3 regions of the Flavobacterium sp. CFBP9031 genome follow, and region 1 is predicted to be linked to each of the others. Evidence: riboswitches for the same ligand, from Rfam matches in the RefSeq annotation. Region 1 holds a riboswitch; each other region holds the start of a gene.
The links. A riboswitch is a leader RNA that binds a small molecule or an ion and turns the genes downstream of it on or off. The one in region 1 is predicted to bind S-adenosylmethionine.

Region 1 (11,036 bases):
GCTGATAAGCATAAGTAGACGTTTTTCCTGTCTGACTTGAAAGTGAATGCGTATTGGCAATCATTGGACCAATTTTATTGAGCATTATATCTTCGATCGGATGGTATAATCTTCCGCTGGCAACCCAATCTGCATAAACCAGATTTTGTTCTCCGTAAACCGATTCGAAAGTATGGTCAATTCCTACTGTATTTTCTCTAAATTTAGAAAAGTAACATTCAGGCTCTGTTGGTTTTGTTGTTGGCTCAATCGCATTCATTTCCTTATCATTTTAAATTAACTAATATGTATTCCTTCTCAATTTTTGTCATTTCGAGGAACGACAAGATTGCGTATTTCTTTATTAAATTTTATTTTCTAAAAGCGTTTTTAGTGTAGCTTGTAATTCTTCTCCATGCAGATTTTTAGCGACGATTATTCCTTTAGAATCCACTAAATAATTTCCTGGAATAGCTCTTACACCGTATAATTTAGCAACAGCACTGTTCCAGAAAAGTAAATCTGAAACATGTGTCCAGGTTAAATTATCATCTTGGATTCCTTTAATCCAGTTTTCTTTCTTTTTATCTAGAGAAATCCCTACAATGTTGAATCCTTTATCATGAAATTCTTTGTAAGCGGCTACAATATTCGGATTCTCTCTTCGGCATGGCCCGCACCATGAAGCCCAAAAATCAACTAGAGTATAACCTCCCTTTAAATTGTCATAAAGTCGAACTGGCTTTCCGTCAGGATCATTGGCTGTAAAATCAGGGGCTTTTTTACCAACTGCTAATCCGTCTAAAACAATAGCCAGTTCTTTTAATTCTTTCACGTAAGTGGTATTTTGAAGACTTTTATCCAGCAAAGCAATATTTTGTGTAATCTGCTCTGGCGTTAATCTATAAGACCAGTTTCTGTACAATACATAAGCCGAAACAATAGATTTTGGATGTTCGGTTATGAATTTACTGATTTCTACATCTTTGCTCTTTTTATAGATTTCGAACAAATCTTGAGAAGCCGAACCTTCAACTACAGAAGCAGTATAATATTTCTTCGGACTCAGTTTTACTGTAATCGGGTCTTTTTCAAGAAAAACATACAAAGGCGAACTTTCTGTATTGACACTTAATCCGTATAATTCTGGTGTTTTTACTTTTGTTTTAAAACTAAAATTTCCATCTTTTACTTTTACCGAATCAATTGTAGTAAACATTTTATTGTGAAACTTTTGCAGGTAAACATATTGTGCTACGGTATCGACAACAGTCCCTTTTAATTGTAAATTATTTTCCTGCGCTTGAGTTTGAAAAGCTCCAAAAAGCAAAGCAAAACCGAATAGTATTTTTTTCATTTTATTTTTAGTTTTAAGATTAGACAAAAGAATTTTAGGCCAATGAAAAAGTCATTAGCGATATTGTTGTTTATAAAAGAAATTGGAGAGAAACTAGTCTTTTAGCCTTCAGAAAAAAGCAAAACTGTTTTCTTCAAAAATGGAATTCAAGAGTTCATAACTGGTGTACAAAATGGATTCTGCTTTCATAATAAAGATTTTAATTGGATGATCTTAAACAGATTTACGGAGAAATCTTTCTTATCTGCCCGCACACAGCGGAAGGATTTAGCACCTTATTCGGCAACAGGTTGCTAAGACTTCAATGGGCCTATTCCCTCAGTCTTTCTGGATAAGTATCATTATATAAATTTTCTGTGATACAAATATATATTAATTCTACCGAATTAGTCAAGTTTAAAATCATTTTTTTTATTTTTTTTTATTAAAATAACCTTTCAATACAATTCAAGATTTTAAAAATCAACATCTTAAAATAAAAAACACTTTTTAGCAAGCCCTTTTTTTATAAAAGAAATTCATACGTTTTGCTTTTCAAGAAAAGAAAACATCGTTTTATTCTGCAAGAAAAACATGCAAATATTTATTCTTTTCAAGATTTGAAAAAGTTTCTTTTACTCCATTTTCAAGGTTTGAAGTAATTAATCTCAAGACCTGTTTTAAGTCGTCAAAATTATTTGGTTTCACAAAATAGCAGAGCGCTCCAAGATTGGCAGCCGTATCCATATCATTTATGTATGAAGAAGTAGAAATCATAATTACAGGAATATCTCTATATCGTTCTTCTGATTTTAATTGCTTCAGACATTCCCAGCCGTTCATAACTGGCATATTTAAATCTAGAAAAACAATTTCTGGAATCTTCTCCTGATTTTTCAGCGTATTTAGCACACCGCTACCATTTTCTGAACAATGACAAACAATACTTTCATCTATTTCTGCCAATGCTTCGCAAAACATTTCTGCATCATCCTGATCGTCATCTGCCAATAAAATCATCTTTTCTTGCATACTTAAATGTCTTTTACTTTTTGCTCAAATGGCAATGTTATAATAAAAATGGCTCCTTTATTAGCAATTCCTGTGGCTGTAATACTTCCGCCGTGACGTTCGGCTATTTTTTTGCAAAGCGATAACCCTAACCCCGTTCCTTCATAACGATCCTTAGAATTTAAGCGTGTAAAGGTTTCAAAAATTCGTCCTGTTTGATCAAGATCAAAACCAATTCCGTTATCTTCTACTGTAATTATCGCAATTCTGTTCCCTTCTTCAATTTGTTCTGTTGCTGTAATACTTATTTCTGGCGGAGTATCTTCTTTAGCAAATTTAATAGAATTATTAATAAGATTATAAAACAGCTGATACAACAATACTGAAGCACCTTCTATAATAGGAAGTTCTTCAAAATAAATGGTCCCATTTGTATTTTGAAGCGCAATTTCAAGATCAGTTTCTATATTTTTAATAACTTCATTTAAATCGACTACTGTAGTTTTTTGCGAATCGGCATTCATTTTCGAATACGCTAAAACACCATCAATCATATTAAACATACGATCTGCCGCGACATGAATTCGTTCAATATATTTTGATGAAGATTCGTCAAACTGTCCTGCCATATGATCTTCTAGACGGCTTAAAAAAGTTTTAATCTTTCGAACCGGTTCTTTTAAATCATGCGAAGCAACATGCGCAAACTGCTGTAAATCGTCGTTAGATCTTTGCAGTTCTTTAGTGCGATCTGTTACCAAAATCTCAAGTTTTTCAGTAATCGACTTTTGTTCGTGAATATCTGTACAGGTGCCAAACCAATTGGTAATGATGCCTTCTTTATCTCTAATAGGAAGCGCTTTACTTAAAAACCATCGGTATTCTCCTGTATTGGCATTTTTTAAACGAAATTCCGTCTGATAAGGAACTCCGGCATGGACACTTTCGTACCACATTTTTGACACTAAATAAACATCATCTGCATGTAATTTTGAAATCCAGCTTGGATCTCCAAATTCATCTTCTATGTAACCCGTATATTCGTACCAGCGGCTATTGTAATAATCAACAAAACCTTCTGAATTGGCTGTCCAAATAATTTGAGGAACCAAATCTGCAAGCTGTCTAAATCGTTCTCCACTTTCTGCAATAACATTTTGAAGTTCTTTCTGCGAAGTAATATCACTCGATGCACCAAACCATTCAATAATTTTTTCTTGATCGTCTAATATCGGTACTACTCTAGAGAAAACCCAGCTAACAGAATCGTCTTTATTTATAACCCTATGCTCCATTTCAAAAATGGATTTTTCTACTATAGATTTAGAAATAAGATGTACAGCCATCTGCAAATCGCTCGAATGAATAAATTTATCCAACCAATTGACACCACGTTCTCTTTGATTAGTCGAACTTCCATCTCCTTCTAAATCTTGCATAATCATCCAATCGGCATCCATTCTATAAACCAAATCAGATGATGCGTTGATTAAAGCTCGAAAACGGCTTTCACTCTCCTCCATTTTTTGGCGTGCTACAACTTGTTGAGTAACCTCAACCGCCACTTGTATCATTCCTGTTATCTCTCCATCTTCAATTAATGGGCGATAAGCCAAATTATAATAATAGTTTTTTAATTCACCTGTACGATTGTGAGGCACCAAAACTTCACTTTGATCAAAGGGAATTCCTTCATTATACACCTTTAAAACTTGCTCCCAAACATATTGCCCTTCGAGTTCTGGCAAAACATCAATCAGTCGCATGCCAATAATTTCTTCTCCTCGTCCAATCATTTGCAGCATATGCTTATTGATCTGCTCAATAATAAGATCATCGCCTTTAAGCACTAAAGTCGGAGCTGGCGTTTGATGAATCATTTTGCGAAAACGATTCTCACTTTGCTGCAATTTTTCCTGTGCTTGCTTGCTTTCTGTAATATCACGTGTTGTTCCAGCAACAAACTCTACTTCTCCATTTTCATTAAAGACTGGAACAAAAATATAATCGTAAATTCTTCTTCCCAGTTCTGCATGCGGAAAAGAAACTGTTCCTCGAAGTGGTTTTTTCGTAGCCACTACAGTATCTATTTCTTCTTCATGCATTTCGGCATGCCAGTCCTCATAACCATTTTCAATTAATCCGCGTCCGATTGCGTCTTCTTCAGACTTGCCCCACATCGTCAATAAAGCTTTGTTTGCGTAAGTAAATTTATAATCGAGACTAAAGACATAAGCCAGATCAGGAGTTCCGTTTAAGATAGAATTGTATAGCCTTTTTTGTTTTTCTGCATCAAGCAATGCATTATGAAGCGCTGTTTCGGCATGTTTCTTTTCTGTGATATCTTCCATGGTTACCACCAAAACATCGTCTTGTTTTACAGCAGTAAATCTGAAACATTGTTTGTTGGCTTCTTCTCGATACCATTGTTCAAAATTGGCTGTAACTCCAGTTTCTGCAGTTTCAATAAACTGTTCTAAAATATTGGTTTTATTTATTTTAGAGAAAACTTTACTGAATGGTTTTTCTTTGTATTCTTTATCATCAATCCAGTTGATGATATAAGTATTAAACAATAATATTGAAAAATCTTCTATTTTGCCTTTATTATCGTACAAAGACTTTAAAACTGCTATTCCATTTGGCGCAGAATTAAAGACGGTTTGAAAAAGGTCTAAATTATTTATTAGCTCCATTATCGTACTAAATAAAGGTAATTTCTAAAGTTGTTTAATAAAAAAAAGGCATTGAAACGGTTAAACTGTTTCTCAAATATAGAGAAAAACGTTTTTATTTTTAACATTCGTTCAATTCTTTTATCTGATTCTAAAATCAAAAAAGCTGAATCATTAAGATTCAGCTTTCTACTATTTTTTTGCCGAATAATTATTTCGTAATTGTATCGGCTTTAACTGTTACAGTTGTATCCATATTAATCGTATCCACTTCTGGTCCAACGGTATCAATAGTGTTTTGAATAGAATCATTTTCGGATGAGTCTATTGTAGTGCTTTCGTTCTTTTTTACAAGAAAATGCTAGTCCCGTAAGAAGAATTAAGAAAGCAAGTTTCATTTTTATTTGCCTTTTCATAATCCTATATTTTTAAATAAATATTTCCTTCTTTAATACTGTAAAAATACTGAATTTCGCCCTTGCTCACCTTACATAATTTCATTAACTTATTATATAACAAACTTTTTAATTTCTTATAATTTGCGATAAGTAAAAAAAAGAGCAGAAAATTTCCGCTCTTTATTTCTATTTTTAGTCTGTTTTTGTTGCTTCATTTTCAGCAATGTCTCTATTTAAATTATTTTTATGCCTAAGTTCTTCGTAATCGGCATCATCTCCCCAATCTCCCGTGTTTTGCTGGTGCAGAGGATAATCTGTTTCGTTTAGGTGTTCGTGCTTATTTTCATCATTCGGAAAATACATCTGATATCCTAAAATAGGATCCCAATTGGTTTCTTGCGTACGATCAATTCCATCTTGGAATAAATCGTTTTTTTCATCTCGTGTATCCATTTCTAATTCTTTTTATACCATCAAAAACTGAAAGTATGATTATTACTTTGTTTTCATAGACTCGTAAAATTGAAAAAAATAGCTCGAAAATTTGTTACATGATTTTGTATAAAATTTATATGATTCTATTTCAAGGCTTTAATTATTTTTTCCCTCTTTGTTTTTTATCTTCAGCAGAATGTTCTAAGAATAATAATTACCTTTAAAATTCTATAAAATTGATCTATGACTGAGATTTTCAAAATGTTTAAAATTACAACTGCCGAATCTGAAAAAATTATGCAATCGGTAAACGAACCTCATGCACATGATTTTGAAGAACTTATTATTGGAAATAAAGGTCAGCTGGAACATTTTATAGATTTTCAATCCAAATTAATCGAAGCGCCTTTTATCAGTTTTGTCACTCAAGGAAAAATTCATCGCGCAAAACCTCTTGTAAAAGATGGTAATTGTGATATGTGGGTTTTACGATTTAAAAGTGAATTTATTGCCGAAACTACTTTTAGCCTTTATGCTTCCTTTCATGACAAAGCAAATATTAGTTTGCAGAGCAATCAGTGTTTTGAAAAACTAGATACGATCTGCAAAATTATTTTTGATGAATACCAACAAGAAGCTCCTGATCTTGCCGTTATCAAACAATTATTAAGCGCGCTTTTTACGATTATTGAATCGGAAAGACGCAAATTGAATTTGAATAATGATGAATCGAAAAAAATTCAAAGTTCTACGTTTAAAAACTTTCTGAGATTGTTAGAAGAGCATTATAAAGAATCTAAAGACGTTAATTTCTATGCAGAAAAACTCTTTATGACTTCGCGCAATTTAAATATTATCTGCCAGAATATTCTACAGCAAAGCGTTTCGGAAATTATTGAAACCCGAAAATTGACTGAAGCCAAAAACTTATTAATGACCACCGATAAAAACATTGCCGAAATAGGTTATGAACTCGGTTTTAATGAAAAAACCTATTTTACGCACGCTTTCAAACGAAAAGCAGGAATGACTCCAACCGAATTTAGAGAAGAAATGAAGAAGCTTCTTTCTTAAAAACACAACCTTTCTTCCGAAAATCGTTACCTCTTTGGTTATAATTAAATGCAATTTTGTATCACAAATAAAAGATACTTTTTAAGCAATTAATTATAAAAAATGAATCGTAAAGATTTTCTAAAAACCATGGCAATTTTACCTATCGGAGCTGCAGCAATGAAACTGAGCTCACTCAAAACGGCCGTAGATACTTTTGGCCCAACAGAACGAATGCCAGTACTTTTTCTTGGACACGGAAATCCCATGAATGCATTGGCAGATAATAATTTCACGCAAGGTTTTCAGCAAGTAGCCAAAACATTGCCAAAGCCAAGAGCCATACTTTGTATTTCGGCGCATTGGGAAACCAAAGGAACTTTTGTAACAGCAATGCAAAAACCACCCACTATTCATGATTTTGGAGGTTTTCCGCAGGCACTTTTCGATGTGCAATATCCTGCGCCTGGAAGTCCCGAATTGGCTTTGGAAACACAAAAACTGATTACTTCAACTTCGGTTGGTTTAGACAATAGCTGGGGATTGGATCACGGATGCTGGACGGTGGTAAAATTTCTTTATCCAAACGCCGATATTCCAGTTATCGAAATGAGTATTGATTATACGCAACCTGCCTCATATCATTATGAATTGGGGAAAGAATTGGCTGCCTTGCGCCGAAAAGGTGTTCTTATTGTTGGAAGCGGAAATACGGTTCACAACTTGCGTCTAGCGGCATGGGACAAAATGATGGTTCCTGGTTATGCCTTCGAATGGGCGCATATTGCAAATGAAAAAATGAAAAGCATGATTTTGGACAATGACCATAAATCGCTTATTCAGTTTGATAAACAAGGACGAGAATTTGAATTGGCGGTTCCAACACCAGAACATTATCTTCCATTATTGTACATTTTATCGCTTCAAGAAAAAGACGAAAAAGCGACTGTTTTTAATGACGAACTTGTTGCCGGATCACTCAATATGATGTCTGTAAAAATAGACAAAGCATGAGTATAAAAAAGCCTTTTTGGATAGCATTTGCTGTCCTTATTACCTTATCAATTTTCAGTTTTACGATTATGAATTCAACCAAAGAAAAAACTAAACTGCATTATTTAATTAGAGAACCAAAAATAAAAACGGCAAATCCGCCTTTGGTGATTTTGCTTCATGGCGTTGGCGGAAACGAACAAAATCTCTTTTCGTTTGCTCCCGAATTGCCAGATAACTTTGTCGTAGTTTCTGCGCGCGGCCCGCTAACTTTCGGCCCAAATAGTTTTGCTTGGTTTCAGGTAGATTTTTCTACTGGAAAACCTCAAATAAATGCTGAACAAGCAGAAAAATCAAGAGTAATGCTGATTGATTTTGTTACTGATTTAAAATCTGAAATCAACTTTAATCCAGATGAAGTTTATTTAATGGGATTTAGCCAAGGCGGAATTATGAGTTACAGTGTTGCGCTTACTGCTCCAGAAAAAGTAAAGGGAATTGCTGTAATGAGCGGAAGACTTTTACCAGAAATACAACCGTTTATGGCAGATGAAAAACGTCTTGAAAATCTTAAAATCTTCATTTCGCACGGAAAACAAGATGCCGTTTTAAATTATCAATATGCCTTAGATGCTTCTGATTTTCTAAAAACAAAAAACTTAAATCCAAATTTTCATTCTTACGAAGAAGGCCATACCGTAAATAAACAGATGTTTGATGATGTCAATCTTTGGTTAAAAAAGAATAACCTGTAAACGTAATATTCACAGGCTTTTTTTATTATATTTTTAAAAAGACTAATATTGCTTTCAAAAACAAATCAAAACTTATATTTCTTTTCTAAAAATGATTCTAAAAATTGGTTATTCATTATTCTTCTTACTTTTAAATTTTGTGCTTTACCTAAAACTAAACAATAAAAATATTAGCAAAAACTATTTAGGTTTGATTCCATTTGGATTGATACTTGTTGCTTCTAATTTCTATTTTGAAGTTCTACCAAACCAACTGTTTTACTTTTTAATCATTTTTTCTTGTAGCATTTTTATAATGAAATACTTGTCGAGATCTGCCAATGTTTTAAAAAATAGTGAATTAACAAATGAAGAAAAAGTAGTGGCTTTTAAAGAAATGCTATTTAATAAAATTTTCCCCGTAATGATTACTATTTTTCAAATCGTTACCATTTGGTCCGATAAAACTTTCTAATGCAATTTAAGATGTCTTTTCACAAAAAAGGGAAGATAATTTCGATATCTTCCCTTTTTTTTCTATTTCAAAATTGCAATTAAAAAGTAACTAATTTCACTCCCAATGTAAACCATCTAGAAGGCAGCGGCACCGCTCCTACTTCATAATACGTTGCATTGAAAATATTTTGTCCATCTAAGAAAATGGTGAATTTATTGATTGACTGGCTAACTCTAAAATCATTTACCCAGTAAGAAGGTCCTGTAATTCTTTCGTTAAAACGAGTTGCAAACATTACAGACAGATTTTTAAACTGATAATCTATCGTGTTGGTAATTTGATGCTTTAATGAAGAAATGGAATATTTCGAATACGTTTCTGTACGCGCTGTTTTAAATTCAGAATCTAAATAGGTGTATCCTAGAAGGATGTTCAATCTAGAATCTTTAGAGAAATCGAATCTATAAGTTCCACGCAAATTGATACCGTTGGTGTTCAAATCTCCTGTGTTTTGACTTTGCCACGGCTGCGTTGTAAGATTACGCATCCAGTCGATATAGTTGTCTATTTTTCTGTAGAAATAATTCGCATTAAAGCTCAAAGCTCTTTTGTTGTATTTAAATCCGATTTCGCTCTGAAACGCGTTTTCTGAATCTAATTCTGGATTTCCGATATTTCCTGTCTGCTTCAAATACAAATCTGTAAACGATGGGATTCTTTGGCTTGTTCCTACATTTCCAATAATTTTAAATGCATCTGTAATGGCATAACTAGCATCAATTCCTGGATAAATCTGCCATTTGTAATCTGAATTATAGTTTAAATATGTTCCGATATTTACATCTAGTTTTTCAGTAAAACTCGTTCTGTATTCTGCATACAATCCAACATTTTCACGATCGTGATCTCCAATGTTTGAAGAGTGAATGTTTTCGTTTCTAAACTCCGCTCCAAAACCAATTTCTCCTTTAGATAATTTAACCGTAGAGTTCAATTCTCCCGCAATAGAATTGGTATAATGCTGACTTCTTCCAACAGCCAAATTTGAGTTTCCTAAATAACGGTAATCATCATAATTGTATCTATATGTCACTCTCGGCATAATTTTCCAACTGTCCGTAATTTGATGATTGGACTGAATGTTGGCAAATGTAGTCTGAACAATTTCGGTTGAGTTTTTATCTCCAGGCGCAGCGTAAAATCCGTTTGCACCAAATCCGTTATTGATATAACCTGCAGAACCTAAAATTTCGTTTTTATCATTGATCTGAACATTTCCTTGATAGAAAATTTTGTTGTTTTCGAATGCTGTATTATAGCGGTATCCGTTGCTTTTATCATGCGAAGCAAAAAGTAAATGCTGCTGTTTTTCTTTGCCTAAAACAGCTCCAGCCTGAATTCCTGTTCCGTAAAAAGTATCGCCTGTATCTTGCGTATCTTTTTCGAAATTAGAACTTGCATAAGTGCTTACCATAAAACCAGAATCGGTTGGTTTTTTGGTAATAATATTAATTGCTCCTGTTAAACTGTTAATTCCGTAAATTCTCGCAGCTGGACCACGAACTACTTCTATTCTTTCAATTGCTTCAACCGGAAGAGGCAGATTCAACATATTATGGGCAGTTTGCGAGTCGATTACTTTTGCTCCGTTTAGCAAAACAACGGTTTGCTCAAAACTTCCACCGTCAACACTAATGTCGGCTTGAGTTCCAAATGGTCCTCTTTGTCTGATGTCTACACCGTTTGCATATTGCAATACTTCTTGCAACGTTCTTCCTGGCAGTTTTTTAATGGTTTCGCTCGAGATAACATATACATTTCTGTTTTGTTTAGAAATTGGTGTATTAAAACGGCCTTCATTAATAATAACTTCATCCATTTGGTTGATGGAATCGTTCTTTGTCTGTGCGTAAAAATTGGTACAAATTACTGTAAAGACAGCAAAATAGATCTTTTTCATTTTGG
Region 2 (11,036 bases), on a different contig from region 1:
GTAAAATACTTTCTAAAAATTTTATCGAAATATGTTCGCTTTTCGCAATTTCAGCTATTTGTACCGGTTCATTATTCTCACGTCTGGCTAAATAAGTTAAAGCTTTAATTCCGTATTTTGTTTTCTTTGAAAGCACTAATGTAAAATTTTGATTGCAGAATTTAATTTCAAATCAAACTCTTGCAAATTATTGAATAACAAAAGTATGCTTTTTGTTTGAACTATCACAAAGAATAAAGTTAAATTCTACTAAATCTATCAGATTACTTCGTTAAGTTCATTTCAGACACACAAAAATAGGCTTTTTATATAAACCAGAAAAAAGACGATTTTCAACAGTAAAACTTACTATCAAAAATCGTCTTTATATATAGAAATCTAAAATCTTAAGTCTAAAATCTAAAATTTAAGAAAGTGCTTGTTTTAAATCTGCAATTACATCTTCAACAGTTTCCAAACCAACAGAAACACGAACCAAACCTTGTGTGATTCCAACTGCTAATTGATCTTCTTCAGATAATTTGCTATGTGTTGTTGAAGCCGGATGCGTAACAATTGTTCTTGTATCTCCAATATTAGCAGATAATGAGCAAAGTTGAATTGAGTTCAAGAATTTTCTTCCTGCTTCGATTCCGCCTTTAATTTCAAATGCGATGATGTTTCCACCAGCTTTCATTTGCTTTTTAGCAATTTCATATTGTGGATGCGATTTCAAGAACGGGTATTTTACACTGTTTACATTTGGATGGCTTTCTAAAAATTCAGCTACTTTTAGAGCATTTTCGCAGTGTCTATCAACACGAACTGCTAATGTTTCTAAACTTTTTGAAAGAACCCAAGCATTAAATGGTGATAAAGCTGGTCCTGTATTTCTAGAGAACAAATAAATCTGTCTGATTAACTCTGCATCTCCAACTGTTACTCCACCTAAAACGCGTCCTTGTCCATCAATTAATTTTGTTGCTGAATGGATAACCAAATGCGCTCCAAATTTAATTGGCTGTTGCAAATATGGTGTTGCAAAACAGTTGTCGATTATTAAAATCAAATTGTGGTTTTTAGCAATATTTCCTAACAATTCTAAGTCAATTACATCAACTCCTGGATTTGTTGGAGATTCGGCGTATAATATTTTGGTATTGGGCTTAATAAAGCTTTCGATTGTTTCTGGCTTATTAATTTCGAAATAAGAAGTTTCGATATTCCATTTTGGAAAATAAGTCATAAACAAAGCGTGAGTAGAACCAAAAACACTGCTTGCAGAAACAATATGATCTCCAGAATTTAACAAAGCTGCAAAAGTAGAATATACTGCCGCCATTCCTGTTGCAAAAGCATAACCAGACTCAGCCCCTTCCATTTTACAGATCTTATCTACAAACTCCGAAGTGTTTGGATTACTGAAACGGCTATAAATATTTCTTTCTTTTTCTTCTGTAAAAGAAGCCCTCATATCTTCAGCATCTTCAAAAACGAAGCTTGATGAAAGGTACAAAGGCACCGAATGTTCTAAATATTGTGATCTCTCTAATTGTGTTCTAATGGCTTGTGTTTCAAAACCAAATTCTTCTGTATTCATTGTGTGTTGTTTTTGTTTTTTTGTTTAAAGTTTAAAGTTTCAGGTTTTAAAAACTGAAATCTAAACTAAAACAAGTCAATTATTTATGCGCAATCTGAGCATTTTGTAATTATCTAATTGACTAATTATCTAATTTATAAAGCTTCGTTGTTCAAGACAACTTTGTATTTAATTGTTGCAGTCGGTTCAACTGTTTTGGCAACTGAACAGTATTTCTCGAAAGAAAGTTGTGCTGCTTTTTTGGCTTTTTCCGGGTTGATTTCTCCTTCTAAATAAAAAACCACATCTATTTCTTTGAAAGGTTTTGCTTCTTCGATTTGAACTCGTGTTCCTTCAACCTCAGCATTAAAAGAAGTGATTTCCTGACGCTGTTTTTTTAAGATCGAAATCATATCAATAGCGCTGCATCCAGCAACTCCCATTAATACCAATTCCATTGGGCTTGCACCTAAATCGCTTCCGCCAAATTCGGCTCTGCTGTCAACGTCAACTACGTGTCCTCGTTCATTTTTTACTTTAAAATGAAATGCGTCATTTACTCTGTTTAAACTTACTTTCATTGTGTTGTTATTTTTTTGTTTTTTAATTCTATTCAATTTTGTCATTTCGACTGAACTCAATTAGCTGCAAATCTTTAAATCTAAAATCTGCAATCTAAAATCATTTTTATCCTTTATCAGACAATCTCAAAATATCTCCGAAAACCCCTCTTGCTGTTACTGCAGAACCTGCACCGGCTCCCTGAATAACGATTGGACGATCTCCGTATGATTCTGTATAAATTTCGAAAAAAGAATCAGAACCTTTTAATCCGCCCAATGCAGTATCTTTTGGTACTGAAACCAATTTTACTTCTAGATTTCCTTTGTCATTCTGCAAATCTCCAGACAACTCACCTATATATCTCAAGACATGGTTTGGCTGTTGCTCTGCTTTTATTTTAGCATAAATTGGATCGAATTCTTTTAATTTCGTCAAGAAATCGGCAGCACTTCCTTCACGTAAGTGTTCTGGAATTAAATTCTGAATTGAGATTTCTTCAAACTCATTTTGCAAATCCAATTCTCTAGCTAAAATTAATAATTTTCTACCAACGTCATTTCCGCATAAATCCTCACGCGGATCTGGTTCTGTATATCCGTTATCAATTGCTTCTTGCAAGATTTCGCTAAAAGGAGCATCTTTCGCAGAAAAATTATTGAATAAATAACTTAATGTTCCAGAGAAAACTCCTTTAATTTTTGTGATATTTTCTCCCGAAAGGTGCAATAATTTAATCGTATCAATTAACGGTAATCCTGCCCCTACATTGGTTTCGTATAAGTAATTCTTTTGATTTTCTGCCAAAGCTTTTCTCAATTCTTTATAGAAACCGTACGTCAAAGTATTAGCTACTTTATTCGAAGAAATCAAATCGAAACTGCTTTCTACAAGCGGAATATAATTCTCAACGAAAGTCGCACTTGCTGTATTATCAATTGCAATTAAGTTCTCTAAATGATGTTCGTTTGCGTAAGTAATAATATCTTTAATCGTGTAAGCTTCGCCTTTTGTTTGAATATCGTTTTTCCAGTTATCTGTAACACCATATTTGTTTAAAAGCAACTTTTTAGAATTTGCGATAGCAAAAACATTCAGCTTAATATCTTTACGTTTTTCGATTGCTGCAGCCGATTCTAAAATTTGATTAATCAAAGTTCCTCCTACTAGTCCATGACCGAAAATAGCAATGTTGATCTTTTTCGAAACTCCAAAAATCTCTCCGTGAATTACATTTAAAGCTTTATTTAATTCTTCTTTTTTAACAACCAAACTCACGTTTTTTCCCGTTACGGTGTTGTTAAACAAAATCGGAACAATTTTATTTTTAATTAAAGCGGTGTATGGTTTATGGAAAGTACTCAAATCTTGTCCGATTATCGAAATTACCGATACATTATCTGTTACCGTAATCTGATTTACGTCTTTAGAATAGAAGTCATTTTCGAATTCTTTTTCTAATTCTACCATTGCAAGAGTAGCTTTTTCTGTTGCCACAACCAATCCGATTCCTCTTTCTGAAGAACCTTGCGAAATGATACTTACACTGATATTGTGATCTCCCATTACTTTAAAAATTCGAGCATCAACTCCTGCTTTTCCAAGTAATCCACGTCCTTCAAGATTTACAAGAGAGACATTTTCTAAAACAGAAAGCGTTTTAATTCCTTCTTTAGAAGAATCAGATGTAATTAAAGTTCCACGGTTTTCGTGGTTGAAAGTATTTAAAATACGAAGCGGAATATTCTTTTCTAACAAAGGAATAATTGTCTTCGCATGAAGAATCGTTGCACCAAAATTTGCCAGCTCATTTGCTTCATTGAAAGATAAATATTCAATCTTCTTAGCATCGGCAACCAAATCTGGGTTTGCTGTATAGATTCCGTCTACGTGCGTGAAGTTTTGTAATTCTTCTGCATTTAAATAATTTGCGATTAACGAAGCGGTATAGTTACTGCCATTTCTACCTAAAGTAGTTGTGTCGTTGTTGTTGTTTGAGCCAATGAAGCCTGTAACTATATTAACCGTTTCGCCGTTATGTTCTTTAAAATAATTGACTACGTTTTTCTTTGAAAGCTGTTCTAAAGGCTGAGCATCGCCAAATTTAGAATCTGTTTTCAACAAATCTCTTGTATCTACAAAATTGGCAGGAATTCCTTTTTCCAATAAAATTGCTGTCAATAATTTAGCCGAAAGCAATTCGCCTTTAGATAAAATCTGGTCTTTGATTTTTTTGCTGTAATCTCCAATTAAACTTACTCCTTCAAAAAGTTTGTCTAATACATTAAATTCTTCCGATAAATCAACATTCGGATAATCTGATATTTGATATTTTTTAAAATTCTCTAATAATTCCTTGTAACTGCCGTTTTTAGCAGCAATGCTCAAAATAAACTCTAATTCGTCTGTAGCATTTCCGCGTGCAGAAACCACAACGGCAATTTTTTCACCTTGACTTACTTTATCAGAAATGATTGAAACAACTTTGTTAAGTCCTTCTCCGTTTGCTAACGATTTACCTCCAAATTTTAATACTTTCATTTTATTTCTTTATTGTTTCTGCCTTAAAAATATCGGCAAGTAAATGATCTAATTGTTTGTACTCGATTAAAAAAGCGTCATGTCCGTGAACCGAATCAATTTCGCTATAGAAAACATTATCTTTAAATTTCTTCAATTCCTCGTAGGTTTCTACATTCTCCTTAGCTGTAAAAAACAAATCCGAATTGATTCCGACAATATGAATTGAAGCTTTTGTTTTAGACAATAAGTTTTCAAAACTTTCACTATTTCTAGTAATATCAATTGTTTTAAGCAACTGATTCATTAATTTATAAGAAGACAATTGGAATCTTTTCTGCAATTTTTTCCCGTGATGTGCAAGCCAGCTTTCAATATTAAAAATCAAAAGATCTTGGTTGATCGTACGCTGAAATTTTTCTTTGAAAGATTCTGGCGAACGGTAACAAAGCATTGCATGTATTCTGGCGTCTTCAATTGGTTTCGAAGAATTATTGAGAATTTGCTCTTGTAAAAAGCAATTTGCAATAAGCCAATCAGTAGATTTCCAATCACTCGCAATCGGAATAAGGTTTTCTGTAATATTTGGCGATAAAGCTAAAATTTCCCAAGCAATTCCACCTCCAACAGAACCTCCAATAACTGCAAAAAGCTTTTCGATATTTAGAGTTTTTACACCTTCGATAAAGATTTTGGCAATGTCTCTAGCCGTAAAATCTAAATAGTTGTCAATTAAAAAAGAATTGCTTCCGTTTCCTGGAATATCGAAAGCGAGAATGGTATAAACAGCACTATCAATAGTTTTACCTTCGCCAATTAAGTCATTCCACCAGCCATTTTCACCAGTAACTTGCGAATTTCCAGTTAAAGCATGATTAACCAAAACAATAGGCGCGCTGTGCAAAGGTTGCCCTGCCAGCGTAAAACTTAATGGTATAGAATGATAAGTTGCACCACTTTCTGTGATGAAATCTTGAATTATAATGGGATTTGGTATATTTTCCAATTTCAAATCTGTTGTATTATTGATTTGTATATGGAAATATTAGAAAGAAAAACTAGGTTTAACTAGAAAAAATCTTGTTGTTATCTTTCCACGTTTGGCGTGGTAGAATGTAGCACCTTCTTCGTTTTACCGAAGGGTTGCTAAGGCTTCATCGGGTCTAATCCCTCGTCCTTTCTTTATAACATTTCAATACGTGTTTGAACTTAACGAGTGCAAATTAACTACTAATTTCGCTAACAAACAAATTTTATCTAAAAGTGTTTGTTAAATTTCTGTGACATACTTTAGCAAAAACTATTATACGCAAAAATTTACCGAACAAAAATGCCCAGTAAAATTAAGCAGGTTTTCACCTAGTTTATGATGCTTTTCCGTTTAGATAAAAAGCGTTTCATTTTCTTTTGAATACATCAAAAACAATAAAGAGTTTGGTGCTTTTTTTGCAGCGCTTTTATCTTCCTCTGTGATTCCGAATCTTGGGTGAGCCAATTCGTTTGTTGGCGGCGGATTACTATTTTTTGTTCTTCTATTTTTAAATTTAGAAATTTTTTCTGCGAAGTAGTTCAATTTGCTCATGATATTAAGTTTTAGTTAAGTTGTGTTTTATAATCTTTATTTCTCGTTTATCTTTTTGTTAATTCGTTTTACCGAATAAAAAAACCCTTTTGGATTTTTAGATACCAAAAGGGTTTAAGTTTTTACACTCATGTATACTTTTAGTATCAACAGACGTATGCGCAAATAAGCGCGACAGTAAACATCTTGTTCATCTGTAAGGATTTATTCATCTGTGATTTATATTGTATTTTTAAATTTTGCATTTCTGTTAAATTAAAAAGCCTCCTAATATTTCTATCGGAGGCTCTTACTATATTGTTATTGTATTCTTACAATTTTTTTAAGCAATAGACACCCCAGCCTCGGTCTTAACCGAAATGGCACAAAACATTTTGTTGACTTTTAAGTTCATTTGATTTCTAGTAGTTTTTGGGTATAACAAATATGCAAATATTTTTTTTATTACACAAATAAAATTCAAGAATTTAATTACAAAATTCGTTGAAAATGTGTTTTTTAACGACAAAAAACATCTTACAAAAACGAAAACGAAATAACAAAGGTAAAAAACTTACAAAAAAGCTAATTTTTTCTTCATGACTCCATTTGACAAATCAATTTATCAAAGAACTTTTTTCTCTTTTTTCTTTTTTTTAACTAAAAAATTAAAGCCAAACAGCTTCTTTGCTCCTAATTCGCTCCGCAATTTTCAGAATATCGGTTATAATTCCTCTAGAAATCGCTTGTTTGCACGGCGGAGCACTTTGAATTACGATCGGAATATCGGCATAAGATTTAGTAAAAAATTCAAAAATGGCATCAGAACCTTTCAATTGTCCGATTGGAGAATCTACTGGTTCCGAAATCAACTTAACTTCCAAAATGCCTTTTTCAACATCAAATTCACCCACATATCTCAATACATGATTTTCTGCTTGAGTAATTTTGGTGATTTTAAAAGATTTATCGAGAGCGTCTTTGTTTAGCACTCCGTTTTTCTCCAAATGCTCTTCGGTTATAAATGGCTTGATTTTAATGTCTGAAAGCTCAAAATCTTTTCCTATTTCTCTGGCCAAGATCAAAAGTTTTCTTGCAGTATCATTTCCCGACAGATCTTCTTTAAAGTTTGACTTCATTAATCCTAAAAGACTCGCATCTTTTAAAACAGATGAAAACGAAACTTCTTCTGATGAAAATCGATTAAAAACATAACTTAGATTATCAGAGAAAACACCTCGGATTTTTGTGATTTTTTCGCCCGAATAGTACAAATCTCTTAAGGTTTGCAAAACGGGAATCCCAGTTTCAACAGAGGTTTCATACAGAAACTCTTTGCCATGCTTTTTAAGATCTGATCGTAGTTCTTTATATAAGTCAATTGGGAGCGTATTGGCTTTTTTGTTTACCGCTACAATATTGAATCCGTTTTTGATTAGCGTATTGTAATGCTTTACCAATTCATCACTGGCTGTTGCATCTACAGCAATCAAGTTTTCAAATTCGTTTTCTTGTGCAAATTCGACAATATCTTCTACTTTAAAAGGAACTGCCAATTGTCTAAAATTGGTTTCCCAAGCATAACCAACACCTTCTTTCTCAAAAAAAGCAACCGTCGAATTGGTTATTATGGGAAAATGAAAATCGACATTTTTGCTTTCAAGAAAAAACTCCTGACTTTCGACAATCTGATTAATCAAAGTACTTCCGATATTTCCAATTCCAAAAAGGATAATGTTTATTTTAAGCTTTGACATAATTTCTATTTTTAATTTTTGAAACCATATAAGAAATGTAAGTTCATTTAATATTCCAACGTTTATCAAGGTAGACGCACTGCAGTGTGTCTCTACGGTGCGTCTCTACAAAATGCACTTATATTCCTTATAGGGTTTAAATTTTATAAAGATGCTTTTCATAAAAAATTACCTTTAGCAAAACCACTCGCTAAAGGCAATTTTTCAAACAAAAAACAAAAAAACCTAATTTTTATTGATGCTGAATTGAGAAAGCGAAACGCTCTCAAAAACAGTTTGCAAATCAGCAATTAAATCTTCGATATCTTCAATTCCCACAGACAGACGAATCAAATCCTTAGAAACTCCTGTTTCTATTTGTTCTTCATCTGTTAATTGCTGGTGCGTAGTACTTGCCGGGTGAATAATCAGCGATTTTGTATCGCCAATATTGGCTAGCAGAGAGAATAATTTAGTATCATCAACCACTTTTTTAGCAGCATCAAAACCTCCTTTTAATCCGAAAGTGATAATACCGCTTTGTCCTTCTGGCAGATATTCTTTGGCCAGATCATTATATTTACTCGATTTTAAACCTGGATAATTTACCCAAACCACCTCATCTTGTTTTTCTAACCATTCGGCTAGAGCCAAAGCATTTTCACTATGTTTCTTAATTCGAATGGGAAGTGTTTCTAATCCCTGAATAATCTGAAAAGCATTAAATGGACTTAAAGCAGCACCAAAATCACGCAAACCTTCAATTCGAGCTTTTGCAATAAAAGCTGCATTTCCTAAAGCTTCATGATATACTAATCCGTGGTATCCTGCAGATGGTTCGGTAAATTCAGGAAATTTTCCGTTTGCCCAATCAAAGTTTCCAGAATCAATGATAACGCCTCCTAATGAAGTTCCGTTTCCTGCGATATATTTAGTTAAGGAATGAATTACAATATCGGCACCATATTTAATTGGATTCAACAAATAAGGTGTCGCAACTGTATTATCTACTATAAATGGCACTTTGAATGCTTTGGCTTCTGCCGAAATTGCTTTTAAGTCTAATACATCTAATTTTGGATTTCCAAGAGACTCCACAAAGAAAGCTCTTGTATTTTCTTTTGCTGCTTTGGTAAAATTTTCAGGTTTTGAAGGATCTACAAATGTGGTAGTAATTCCTAATCTTGGCAAGGTAACTTTTAATAGATTGTAAGTTCCTCCGTATAAACTATTTGAAGCAACAATATGATCTCCCGCTTTTAAGAGTGTCAATAAAGTTGTTGAAATTGCAGATGCTCCAGAAGCAGTTACGACAGCTCCAATTCCGCCTTCAAGAGCTGCCAGACGTTGTTCTAAAATATCATTTGTCGGATTATTTAATCTAGTGTAGATAAATCCAGCTTCGGCAAGACCAAATAAATTGGCAGCATGATCCGCGTTATTAAATACATATGAAGATGTCTGGTAAATAGGCACGGCTCTTGTTCCTGAATTTTTAGTAACGTCGTGACCTGCATGTAATGCGTTTGTTGCGAATTTTTGTGTACTCATGATTTCTTAGTTTTTTAGGTATTTTTAATACGTTTATATATTGTTATATGTAATTGATATTGATATTGCAATTGAAATTGCTATTGAATCTGAAATTGATTTAAGCCAAAATATCTTCAGCTTCTTCTTCAAGATCATATAGATGAAATAGTAATGATTTTTGCGTTTTTATCTGCTGTGCAGGATCATATTTTGGAGTTTCAGTTGATGCTTCTTCCGAATTATTATTTCTTAATAAGTATTGAAATGCGATTATATTTATATCTAGTGTATTCATGATTTAAAATTTAAAATTTTGGAAATAAAAAAGCCCTTTCGGATGGCGACCAAAAGGGCTTATAGTTTAACTATAACAAAGATTGTCTCTTTCACTTTTGGCAACAGCAAATTGGGATGCACATTTGCATCATCTCACAACACATCATATTTCTTTTTGCTATTGTTTTCATTTTGATTTAAAATTTGAATTTGACTATTTTTTAAATTCGACTAATTCGATAGAGTAAATGTAATAAGTATTTTTTTAACGACCAAATTAAAATTGAAATTTTATACTTTTTTTTTTTTAAAATCTCTTTCAAGCCTTTTAAATAAAGGCCTGAAAGAGCCTATTTTAATTAAAATTTAAAGCTTAAGCGGGCAAAACCAAATCTTCCGTTTAATCCGAATTGAGAAACTGCTCTTGAATAAGCAAACTGATTCGCATTTGTCAAATCTGTACTTGGCGCTGGCGACAAAGTTGGAGTTGTATTTGTAAAGGCAGGAGTTGCAGGATTATTTCTGTCCGGATAAACATCTCCTATATTATTCACTCCAATTGTAGCTCTTAAATGCTCGTTGATCTGATATCCTAAAGACAAATCGGTCACCAATTTTGCGCTGTATTCTGGATGTTCGTACACAGAAGAAAATCCGTCTAAATTAACATCTGTTGCTCCTGGATCTGTAACTTTTCCGAAATAGCTATTTCTTAAATAAATATCTAGTTTTTTAATGCTGAATGTTGTCATTAAGTTGGCTTTTACTTTCGGAATTGCTTCTTCCAAATACACTCGGCTTGATTCTGGGAAGAAAGAATAAATGTAAGGTTCTCCTCCTGCATTAACTATTGATTGCGGAATATGCAGATCTCCTACTCTTTTGGTTTCGTTGAAACTAAATGCAAAATCATTTTTAATGACAAAATCTTGAATTACATCGTATTTCTGAGAAATTACCAAATCAATTCCTTTTGTTTCAGAATCGATTCCGTTTGTCCAGAAAGAAGCTCTTTCTACACCCTTCAAATCAAATGCTTGCTGAAACAAAGTCAACGCCTCTGCCTGTTCTGGCGAAGTTGCAGCACCGATTTGTGCATCTGTAGGTCTAGAATATTGTCCAGACAGTACAATTCTGTCGTTGATTCTTGTAAAATAAGCATCAGTTGCAATGGTTATGTTAGCTTCAGGAATTTTGAATGTAAATCCTGTACTGATGCTTTTTGATTTTTCTGGTTTTAAACTTTCAATTCCAATACTTTTTGCTGCTTGTGAATCGTTGGTAAAATAAC
Region 3 (11,036 bases), on a different contig from region 1:
TTTTGTTCAATTAGGATATAATTCAGTTGGAGATATTACGGCATGTCCGGGTACTGATACTTGCAACTTGGGGATTGCAAGTAGTACCGGTATTGCAGAAGAATTAGAAAGAGTTTTAACTGCCGAATATCCTCAGTATTTAAACAATCGTGAAATCGAAATTAAAATTTCTGGTTGTATGAATGCTTGCGGACAGCACAACATGTCTGCAATCGGATTCCAAGGAATGTCTATTAACTCAGGAAAACTGGTTGCTCCAGCGTTACAGGTTTTATTAGGCGGAGGAAGATTAGGAAACGGAGCAGGACGTTTTGCCGATAAAGTAATCAAAATTCCAAGCCGTAGAGGGCCAGATGCTTTGCGTACGATCTTAAATGATTTTGATGCCAATGCAAACGGAGAAAAATTCCTAAACTATTACGATCTGAAAGGAGAAAAATATTTCTACGAAATCTTAAAACCTTTCGCAGACGTAACCAATTTAACAGAAGCTGATTTTGTAGATTGGGGTAACGCAGACAATTACGTAAAAGCAGTTGGAGTTGGAGAATGTGCTGGGGTAGTGATTGATTTAGTAGCGACATTATTGTTTGAAGCGAAAGAGAAATTGATTTTGGCTCAAGAATCTTTCGACGAGAAAAAATGGTCAGATGCAATCTATCATGCTTATGCAGGATTTGTAAATGGAGCAAAAGCTTTGTTATTGTCAGAAAACCAAAAAACAAATCATCATGCAGGAATTGTAGACTTGTTTGATACTGTTTTTATCGAAACTAGTAAAATAGAATTGAATTCAACTTTTAAAGACTTGGTTTACCAAATCAATAAAAATGAACCATCTGAAGCTTTCGCTAAAGATTACATTGCACAAGCAACAGTTTTCTTTGATAAAATCGAAACTTTCAGAGCACAGGAATTAGCAAATGCATAATATAAAACCTAAAATAACTTTAGTCGGTGCAGGTCCGGGCGATCCCGATTTACTTACGCTAAAAGCTGTAAAAGCATTGGCTGAAGCTAATGTGGTTTTATACGACGCTTTGGCCAACGAAGAAATTCTGGATTACGCGCCTAAAAGTGCCATCCGAATTTTTGTTGGAAAAAGAATCGGAAATCATGTTTACACGCAAGATCAAATCAATCAATTGATTGTAGATAATGCTTTGACTTACGGAAACGTAGTTCGATTAAAAGGCGGAGATTCGTTTATTTTTGGAAGAGGTGGCGAAGAAGTGGAATTTGCGGAAAGTTTCGGAATAGAAACAATCGTAGTTCCAGGAATTTCATCTGTAGTCGCTGTTCCTGCAAGTCAAGGAATTTCGATTACAAAAAGAGGAGTTTCAGAAAGCTTTTGGGCGATTACCGGAACAACATCTGATAGAAAATTATCTTCAGACGTGGCTTTAGCGGCGCAATCATCAGCAACAGTTGTAATCTTGATGGGAATGCACAAATTGCCTCAAATAATCGATTTGTTTCAAAAAGAAGATAAAGGAAATTTACCAGTTGCGATCATCCAAAACGGAACAACAACAGAAGAAAAAGTGGGTGTAGGAACAGTTGATTCAATTTTGGAAGTTGTAAAAGAAAAAGAATTAGGTTCACCAGCCATTATTGTTTTAGGAGAAGTTGTCCGCGAAAGCAATAAACTAAAAGGATTTTACGAAGAATTTCTATCAAAGGAAACCATTCATTAAAATAATTATATGTTCCGTTAGGAACAATTCGTTGGTAAATCATCTAATTTTGTTTAGATGAAATTAAATTAAAATGGAACAAAACGAATTATATCCAATATTTCTAAAGCTTCACAATTTAAATGTACTAATTGTAGGTGGAGGAAATGTAGGTCTGGAAAAGCTTTCTTTCTTGCTAAAATCAAGTCCGAACGCAAATGTTGAGGTAGTGGCAAAAGAATTTCATTTAGAAATAAAAGTTCTGGCCGAAAAACATCCTTCGATTAAATTAACGGAATCGAAGTTTAAAAAGAAAATGCTCAAAAAGCGTCACATGGTAATTGCCTGTACAGACGATTTGAAAGTAAATAAAAAGGTTTACGATTTAGCGAGAAAACGTTATTTGATTTGCAATATAGCCGATACACCAGATTTATGTGATTATTATTTGGGCGGAATCGTAACAAAAGGAAATGTAAAAATTGCCATTTCAACCAACGGAAAATCACCAACAACAGCCAAAAGGCTTCGGGAGTTTTTTGAAGAAGTAATTCCTGAGGATATCAACCAAATGGTTGAGAATCTGAACGAATATCGAAAAACCTTAAAAGGCAATTTTGAAGAAAAGGTTAAACGAATGAATGAGATAACCGATTCATTGAAAAATAAAGAGTAAAAAAGTTTCGGAAAGAAATTAATGATAAAAATCATTGAAAGTACAAGGATTTATTCGTTTCTTTGCGTTATTAAGAATGATTATAAACAACAACATAATGATTAAAACAGATATACTTATAATTGGAGCAGGCCCAACAGGTTTATTTGCCGTATTCGAGGCAGGATTGTTAAAATTAAAATGCCACATTTTAGATGCTCTTCCACAACCAGGAGGACAGCTATCAGAGTTATATCCAAAAAAGCCAATTTATGATATTCCTGGATTTCCAGAAGTATTAGCAGGAGATTTAGTTGACGGATTAATGGAGCAAATCAAACAATTTGAACCAGGTTTTACTTTAGGAGAACGTGCTGAAACAGTTGAAAAGCAAGAAGACGGAACTTTCATTGTAACGTCAAATAAAGGAACTAAATTCCACGCCCCAGTTATTGCAATCGCTGGAGGTTTAGGAAGTTTTGAGCCTCGTAAACCACTTATCGAAGATATCGAGTTTTATGAAGATAAAGGAGTAAAATACTTCATTAAAAATCCTGAGAAATTCAGAGATAAAAGAGTTGTTATTGCAGGAGGAGGAGATTCAGCATTAGACTGGAGTATCTTCTTAGCAAATGTAGCTTCAGAAGTAACTTTGATTCACAGAAGAAACGAATTTAGAGGAGCTTTAGATTCTGTAGAAAAAGTACAGGAATTAAAATCAGCTGGAAAAATCAAATTAGTAACTCCAGCAGAAGTTATCGGAATCAATGGTGCTGAACACGTTGAGTCACTAGATATTGAAGAAAACGGCGCACACCGTAAAATCGAATGCGATTATTTCATTCCACTTTTTGGATTAACACCAAAATTAGGTCCAATTGGAGACTGGGGATTAGAAATCGAGAAAAATGCCATTAAAGTAAACAATGCATTAGATTACCAAACAAACATTCCGGGAATCTTTGCTATTGGAGACGTAAATACATACCCAGGAAAATTAAAGTTGATCCTTTGTGGTTTCCACGAAGCAACTTTAATGTGCCAGGCTGCATACGGAATCATCAATCCAGGTAAAAAATACGTATTGAAATATACAACAGTTTCTGGTGTAGACGGTTTCGACGGAACTCGTAAAGAAGCTCCAAAAGCGGTTGTGAAGGCGATTGTTTAATCGAAGGTGCTAAGGTTCTAAGGGATTAAGGCGCTAGATTTTTTAAATATCTTAAAGCCCAAACTTTTAAAGTTTGGGCTTTTTTAATTAATCCCAGAGGGATGACATATTTATAGAAAAGAAATAATTACGTTTATGTAAGAGCTCCAGCGGAGCGAAATATTATGTCGCTTCGCTGGAGCTTTTGTGTTCTACATATTGTTTTTCTATAAGTATTATACTCCTTCGAAGCTAAATCACGTAAAAGATAAAACCTTAGAACCTTAGCGCCTAAGTCCCTCAGAACCTTAGAAAAAAAACATTTGCAAATAGAAAGCCTATTTCATACCTTTGCACTGTTCTTAAAATTATTGTCAGTTATCACGAAAGGCGGAGGGATAGACCCGATGAAACCTTAGCAACCCTTTATCATAAAGAAGGTGCTAAATTCTACTTTATACGACATTTTCCAGTATTAAAGATAGATAACACAAATACATACTCGTATTTCTCAAAACTTTTCTCGATAACATATAATATTTACTGAAACAGATCCTGTATCAGGAGCGAATCATTGGCGCATTTTTGCAGTCAACAGTTCCCGCTTTTCGTTGCAATCTTTTGCTTTTTTAAAGAAAAAAATCAAAAGGATTTCCACTTCAATCGGGGCTAATGAGCCAGCAATAGTGCACTTTTGGAATTAATGTGAACAAAAAAATATCCGAAGCAAACCTAACAGGTTTTTAAAACCTGTTAGGTTTAAACTTCACAATCATAATAAAAAAACTTAGCATCTTAGAACCTTAGTATCTCAGAAGCTAAAAAAAGAAGCCATGGCAATAACAATTCAAGAAGCAATAAAAAAAAATATCCTAATCCTAGATGGAGCAATGGGAACAATGTTGCAGCGCTATAATTTCTCAGAAGAAGATTTTAGAGGAGAGCGTTTCAAAGATTTTCCACATCCGTTAAAAGGAAACAACGATTTACTATCCCTAACACAACCCCAAGCGATCCGCGATGTTCATGCCGCTTATTATGAAGCAGGTGCTGACATTGTAGAAACCAATACTTTCTCTGGAACGACAATCGGTATGGCCGATTATCATATGGAAGATTTGGTTTACGAGTTAAACTATGAATCGGCAAAAATCGCAAGACAAGTAGCCGATGAGTTTACCGCAAAAAATCCAGAAAAACCACGTTTCGTAGCGGGTTCAATTGGGCCGACAAACCGTACAGCAAGTATGTCGCCAGATGTAAACGATCCAGGATACAGAGCCGTCACTTTTGACGATTTACGAATTGCTTACAAACAACAAGCAGAAGCTTTAATGGATGGTGGATGCGATTTACTTTTAGTAGAAACGATTTTCGATACACTAAATGCAAAAGCAGCACTTTTTGCAATTGAAGAAGTAAAAGAAGAACGCAACATCGATATTCCAATCATGGTTTCGGGAACAATTACAGATGCATCTGGAAGAACACTTTCTGGACAAACTGTAGAAGCGTTTTTGATTTCAGTTTCGCATATTCCGTTATTAAGTGTAGGATTCAATTGCGCTCTTGGAGCCGATTTGTTGAAACCATACTTAAAAACATTAGCACATAATACAAGTTTTAATGTTTCGGCACATCCAAACGCAGGATTGCCAAACGCATTCGGACAATACGATGAAACGCCAGAACAAACTCAGGCTTTCATTAAAGAATATTTAGATGATAATTTGATTAATATTATTGGTGGTTGTTGCGGAACAACTCCAGATCATATCCGATTAATGGCTGAGGTTGCGAAGGATTATAAGCCGAGAGTGGCGCCAGTAACTGTATAGTCTAATTTTTGAAATATTAAATATGAAATTTAAATATCTGGTTTTATTAGTTTTTCTTTCAACTTTACTTACGCAATGTGCTTCGTCAGCAAGCATCGAAGGAATGACAGTTAAAGATTATAAAGCCGAAAAGAAAATTGGAGATAAAATTTTCATTAAGTCTGTTACAGGCGGAAAAAAAACAAATCCTTTATGGACATCTAAGATTTCTAATGAAAATTTTGGAGAAGCATTTAAAAAATCTGTTATTGAATCGGAAGTATTTTCGAAAATAGATTCGATTACAAATGATGAGGATTGGGTTCTTGAAATTAATTTAGTTTCTGTTGATCAGCCTTTTTTTGGTGCGACTTTTACAGTCAAGACTGCAATAGAATATAAATTGTATTACAAAAATGAATTAAAGTTTAGTAAGAATATACAACAATCAGGTAGTGCTAAAATGTCAGATGCTCTTATAGGGGTAAAACGATTACGATTAGCTAATGAAGTTTCGGCAAAAAATAATATAAAAGAGTTACTTCGATCACTAAACGAAATTTCTTTATAGATAATAATTTTAAATAATTAAATAAAGAAATTATTGAATGAAGTATTTACGAATAATAGTATCAGTATTTGTACTTTTTGGTTTGTTTGGTTTCGGAAGTAAGAAAAGAGAGAAGCCATCTGATTTTTATTTTGTAATTAACGATGGTAGATGTGATGCTTATAATTCTCAAAACAGTACTTTTTCTCGAAAATATTCAGAAGGAGAAAGAGTTACAAAAATTGAATTAACAGAAAAGGAAAAAGAAAAAATATATTCATTGATTCAGAGAAGTAATTTTTTGAAAATGCCAATGAAATTTGAACCAAGAGGCGAAATAGTAATTAAGGATCCAAGCTTTACAAGAGTAATAGTTGCTAATGTAAATGGAGAAAAAAAATGGGTGAGTTATAATAATGGATGGACAAATACTTTAAATGAAAAAAAAGCGAAACCTTTTTTAGATTTATATACTGAGATTTGGAATGTCTTGTATAAAAAACAAGAAGTAAGAGGAATAGATAAATCGGATATTCATTTTAAATAATTGAAGAAAAATAGAGTTCATTTTGAAACCGAATCTGCGTGAGGGATAGAAGTGAAAAGCCCACAGCCTGACGAAGGAAGTGCGAGGACTTGTAACGGATAGCCCGACCCGGAGGGGCACGCCCAAAATATTAAAAAGATTATAGGTTTAGAAACCTAAAAATATAGAATAAAAAACTTAGAACCTTAGAATCTTAGAATCTCAGGATCTTAGTAACTTAAAAAGAAATGACAGAAAAAAGAAGAGACCTTGTATTATCAGGATTAGAACCGTTGATTATTACGCCCGAAAGTGTTTTCGTGAATGTTGGCGAGCGTACAAACGTAACAGGTTCAAGAAAATTCCTAAGATTAATCAAGGAAGAGAAATATGACGAGGCGCTTGATATTGCAAGACAGCAGGTAGAAGGAGGAGCACAAATCATCGATATTAATATGGATGAAGGAATGCTTGATGGGGTTAATGCAATGACTAAATTTTTGAATTTAATTGCTGCAGAACCAGATATTTCGAGAGTGCCAATTATGATTGACAGTTCGAAATGGGAAATCATTGAAGCAGGTCTTAAAGTAGTACAAGGAAAAAGCGTTGTAAACTCGATTTCATTAAAAGAAGGAGAAGAAGCCTTTATTCACCACGCCAAATTAATCAAACGTTACGGAGCAGCTGCTATTGTTATGGCTTTTGACGAAGTTGGTCAGGCGGATAATTACGATCGTAGAGTGGAGATTTGCCAACGTTCGTATGATATTTTAGTGAACAAAGTAGGATTCCCTCCGCAGGATATTATTTTCGATTTGAACATTTTCCCCGTTGCAACAGGAATGGAAGAACACCGCCTGAATGCTCTTGACTTTTTTAGAGGAACAAAATGGGTTCGTGAGAATTTGCCTCATGCACATATCAGTGGTGGAGTGAGTAACGTTTCGTTCTCGTTTAGAGGGAATGATGTTGTTCGTGAAGCGATGCACTCGGTGTTTTTGTATCACGCAATTAAAGAAGGAATGACGATGGGAATCGTGAATCCAGAGATGCTTACGATTTATGATGATATTCCGAAAGACTTATTAGAACACGTTGAAGACGTAATTTTAGATAGACGTGACGATGCTACTGAAAGACTTCTGGATTTTGCAGAAAATGTAAAAGGCGAAGTAAAAAGCGATGAAAAAGCCATTCAGGAATGGCGTTTAGGATCTGTTCAGGATCGTATTACGCATTCGTTGGTAAAAGGAATCGATGCTTTTATTGAAGAAGATGTAGAAGAAGCTCGTTTGGCCGCAACAAAACCAATTGAAGTTATCGAAATCAATTTGATGACGGGAATGAATGTCGTTGGAGATTTATTCGGAAGCGGAAAAATGTTCCTGCCTCAGGTAGTTAAATCGGCTCGTGTAATGAAAAAAGCGGTGGCTTATTTATTGCCTTTTATCGAAGCAAGCAAACAAGCGGGAGATAAACAAGGAAACGGAAAAATCCTAATGGCAACCGTAAAAGGTGACGTTCACGATATTGGAAAAAACATAGTTTCGGTTGTATTGGCTTGTAACAATTATGAGATTGTAGATCTTGGCGTTATGGTTCCTCCAGAAAAAATCATTGCAGCGGCGATTGAACACGAAGTAGATATTATTGGATTAAGCGGATTGATCACTCCTTCGCTTGACGAAATGGTATATTTAGCCAAAGAATTAGACAAACAAAATATTAAAATCCCGATTATGATTGGTGGAGCAACCACTTCGCGTGCACATACGGCTGTGAAAATTGCGCCTCAATATAGAGAAACTGTAATTCATGTAAACGATGCTTCGAGAGCCGTTACCGTTGCAGGAAATCTGCTAGATCATAACCGAAAAATATATGCGGCAGATATTCGTGCAGAATACGATTCGTTTAGAGAAACGTTCTTAAATCGTTCGAGAGATAAAAATTTCTTGACGATTGAAGATGCCCGTAAAAATAAATTACCATTGGATTGGTCGGAGTACACACCGACTAAACCAAAAGTAATTGGCGCACAAACCATCGAAATTGAACTGGATGTTTTGGTTCCGTATATTGACTGGACACCGTTTTTCCAGACTTGGGAATTGTACGGAAAGTATCCAGCGATTTTAACCGATGAGGTTGTGGGCGAGCAAGCAACATCTGTTTTTAAAGATGCTCAGGCGATGCTTAAAGTAATTTTAGAAGAGAAAAAACTAAAAGCGAAAGGTATTTACGGAATTTTCCCTGCGAATCAAGTTGGTGATGACGATATTGAATTGCGTGATGAAAACGGAAAAGTTTTAGAGAAATTCTTAACACTACGTCAGCAGTCGCAAAAAACAAAAGGTGCTCCAAACATTGCTTTAGCCGATTTTATTCTGCCAAAAGAAAGCGGAATTGAAGATTATATGGGAGCTTTCTGCGTAACAACAGGTTTTGGCGTAGATGAATGGGCTGCGGAATACGAAAAGAATTTGGACGATTACAATTCGATTATGGTGAAAGCGCTTGCCGATCGTTTTGCTGAGGCTTTCGCCGAATATCTTCACGAGAGAGTTCGTAAAGATTTTTGGGGTTATGATTCAGAGGAATCCTTAACGAATGAAGAATTAATTAAAGAAAGTTATAAAGGAATTCGTCCGGCTCCGGGTTATCCAGCTTGCCCTGATCACTTGGAAAAACCAACGATTTGGAAGCTTTTAAATGTAGCCGAAGAAATTGGAGTAACCTTAACAGAAAGTATGGCAATGTGGCCGGCTTCTTCAGTTTCAGGTTATTATTTCGGAAACCCAAAAAGTAGATATTTCGGATTAGGAAAAATAAAAGAAGATCAGGTTGTAGATTACGCCAAACGACGTAATGTCTCAACAGATTACGCCATGAAATGGTTAAACCCTAATATAGCAGACTAGAATAGTTGATGGTTGATGGTTTTTGGTTGATAGGTTTTGTCAGATCTATAAACTTTTAATTTGAACCGATTAAAGTAGATTAATTTAGTTGATGTTTTTTGGTTGTAGATTACAAAAGAGAACCAACAACTATCAACCATCAACAAACAACTAAATAAGAATGGAATACAGTAAATTGGAAGTTTGGATTGAAGCGAGGAAGTTGGTGAATTTATTGTATGACTCTTCTAAACTGTTTCCAAAGGAAGAATTATTTGGATTGACAAATCAGATGAGAAGAGCTGCAATCTCAATTCCTTCAAATATAGCGGAAGGTTGTGGGCGTCAAACATCAAAAGATACAATACATTTTCTTCATATTTCACGAGGATCATTATATGAATTAGAAACACAATTTTATTTAGCATTAGATCAAAAATACATTGATGAGAATACATTTAATATTGTATTGGCACAGATTCAAACTTGTAAAAAGTTATTAAACGGTTTTATTAACTATTATAAAAAATTAATATAGTTGAAGTTGTAACTGTTGAGTTCGATAAGAACCATCAACCATCAACCAAAAACTATCAACTAAAAAAGAATGAAAGTAACAGAGCATATAGAAAACGCCAAAGGAAAAACATTATTCTCATTTGAAATTATTCCGCCTCAAAAGGGGAAAAGCATTCAGGAATTATACGATAATATTGATCCGTTAATGGAGTTTAATCCGCCGTTTATTGATGTAACGACTTCTCGTGAAGAATATATTTATATTGATAAAGGTAACGGACTTTTGGATAAGAAATTAACTCGTATGCGTCCAGGAACGCTTGGAATTTGCGCTTCTATAAAACATAAATACAATGTAGATACGGTGCCGCATTTGCTTTGCGGTGGATTTACACAAGAGGAAACCGAATACATGCTGGTTGATTGTCAGTATTTAGGAATCAACAACGTAATGGCACTTCGAGGCGATGCAATGAAAGACGAACAATCTTTTGTACCGAAAGCAGGAGGAAATCATTACGCAGTTGATTTGGTTCGTCAAATCAAAGATTTAAATTGTGGAAAATATCTGCATGAAGTGATGGATATCGATAACAAAGCTGATTTTTGTATTGGTGTTGCGGGTTATCCTGAAAAACATTTGGAATCGCCATCTTTACAATCTGATTTAAAAAGATTAAAAGAAAAAGTAGATGCAGGAGCAGATTATGTCGTAACACAAATGTTTTTTGACAACTCAAAATATTTTGCCTTTGTAGAAAAAGCAAGAGAAATGGGTATTACAATTCCGATTATTCCTGGAATTAAACCAATTGCGGTTCAGAGGCATTTACAGGTTTTACCACAGATTTTCAGAATCGATTTGCCAGAAGATTTAATCGATGCTGTAGATAAATGCAAAAACAATGCTGAAATCAAACAAGTCGGAATCGAATGGGCGATTCAGCAGTCATTAGAATTAAAAGCCGCTGGAGTTCCATTTTTGCATTATTACTCAATGGGGAAATCTGAGAATATTCGCCAGATTGCAAGTCAGGTTTTTTAATGAATTCTATTAGATATAGCACAAGTTTGTCATTTCGACGAAGGAGAAATCTTCACAAGTAACTCCGCAAAGAGAATCCAATCTTTGTCGAGCTTGCACTTTCGTTGGAATGAAAAAACAAGCGTTAATTGGAATCTAAGTCGAAGTAACAACAAATTACCGAAGGATTTTTGTTTAATTTAGATACTTAAATTT

Region 2: another riboswitch for S-adenosylmethionine. It lies ahead of SOM12_RS10630 (alpha/beta fold hydrolase); the one in region 1 lies ahead of SOM12_RS01960 (TlpA disulfide reductase family protein).
Region 3: another riboswitch for S-adenosylmethionine. It lies ahead of SOM12_RS10560 (homocysteine S-methyltransferase family protein); the one in region 1 lies ahead of SOM12_RS01960 (TlpA disulfide reductase family protein).

What each region holds. Positions count from the first base shown of each region.
Region 1 is NZ_JAXCWF010000001.1:446,214-457,249, forward strand. Features, by position in the region: gene SOM12_RS01955 (aminotransferase class V-fold PLP-dependent enzyme) at 1-259, opposite strand, end outside; gene SOM12_RS01960 (TlpA disulfide reductase family protein) at 344-1,336, opposite strand; SAM riboswitch class I at 1,574-1,674, opposite strand; gene SOM12_RS01965 (response regulator) at 1,892-2,347, opposite strand; gene SOM12_RS01970 (PAS domain S-box protein) at 2,350-5,022, opposite strand; gene SOM12_RS01975 (hypothetical protein) at 5,592-5,852, opposite strand; gene SOM12_RS01980 (helix-turn-helix domain-containing protein) at 6,078-6,908, shown strand; gene ygiD (4,5-DOPA dioxygenase extradiol) at 7,011-7,901, shown strand; gene SOM12_RS01990 (alpha/beta hydrolase) at 7,898-8,635, shown strand; gene SOM12_RS01995 (TonB-dependent receptor plug domain-containing protein) at 9,169-11,031, opposite strand.
Region 2 is NZ_JAXCWF010000005.1:215,854-226,889, forward strand. Features, by position in the region: gene SOM12_RS10610 (RrF2 family transcriptional regulator) at 1-136, opposite strand, end outside; gene SOM12_RS10615 (trans-sulfuration enzyme family protein) at 407-1,579, opposite strand; gene SOM12_RS10620 (OsmC family protein) at 1,714-2,139, opposite strand; gene thrA (bifunctional aspartate kinase/homoserine dehydrogenase I) at 2,246-4,660, opposite strand; gene SOM12_RS10630 (alpha/beta fold hydrolase) at 4,662-5,645, opposite strand; SAM riboswitch class I at 5,723-5,830, opposite strand; gene SOM12_RS10635 (hypothetical protein) at 6,021-6,221, opposite strand; gene SOM12_RS10640 (aspartate kinase) at 6,869-7,957, opposite strand; gene SOM12_RS10645 (O-acetylhomoserine aminocarboxypropyltransferase/cysteine synthase family protein) at 8,183-9,487, opposite strand; gene SOM12_RS10650 (hypothetical protein) at 9,588-9,764, opposite strand; gene SOM12_RS10655 (TonB-dependent receptor plug domain-containing protein) at 10,105-11,036, opposite strand, start outside.
Region 3 is NZ_JAXCWF010000005.1:198,058-209,093, reverse strand. Features, by position in the region: gene SOM12_RS10580 (HEPN domain-containing protein) at 1-931, shown strand, start outside; gene cobA (uroporphyrinogen-III C-methyltransferase) at 924-1,697, shown strand; gene SOM12_RS10570 (precorrin-2 dehydrogenase/sirohydrochlorin ferrochelatase family protein) at 1,771-2,352, shown strand; gene SOM12_RS10565 (NAD(P)/FAD-dependent oxidoreductase) at 2,450-3,502, shown strand; SAM riboswitch class I at 3,857-3,973, shown strand; gene SOM12_RS10560 (homocysteine S-methyltransferase family protein) at 4,315-5,319, shown strand; gene SOM12_RS10555 (hypothetical protein) at 5,342-5,869, shown strand; gene SOM12_RS10550 (hypothetical protein) at 5,907-6,395, shown strand; gene metH (methionine synthase) at 6,623-9,298, shown strand; gene SOM12_RS10540 (four helix bundle protein) at 9,459-9,815, shown strand; gene metF (methylenetetrahydrofolate reductase [NAD(P)H]) at 9,885-10,841, shown strand.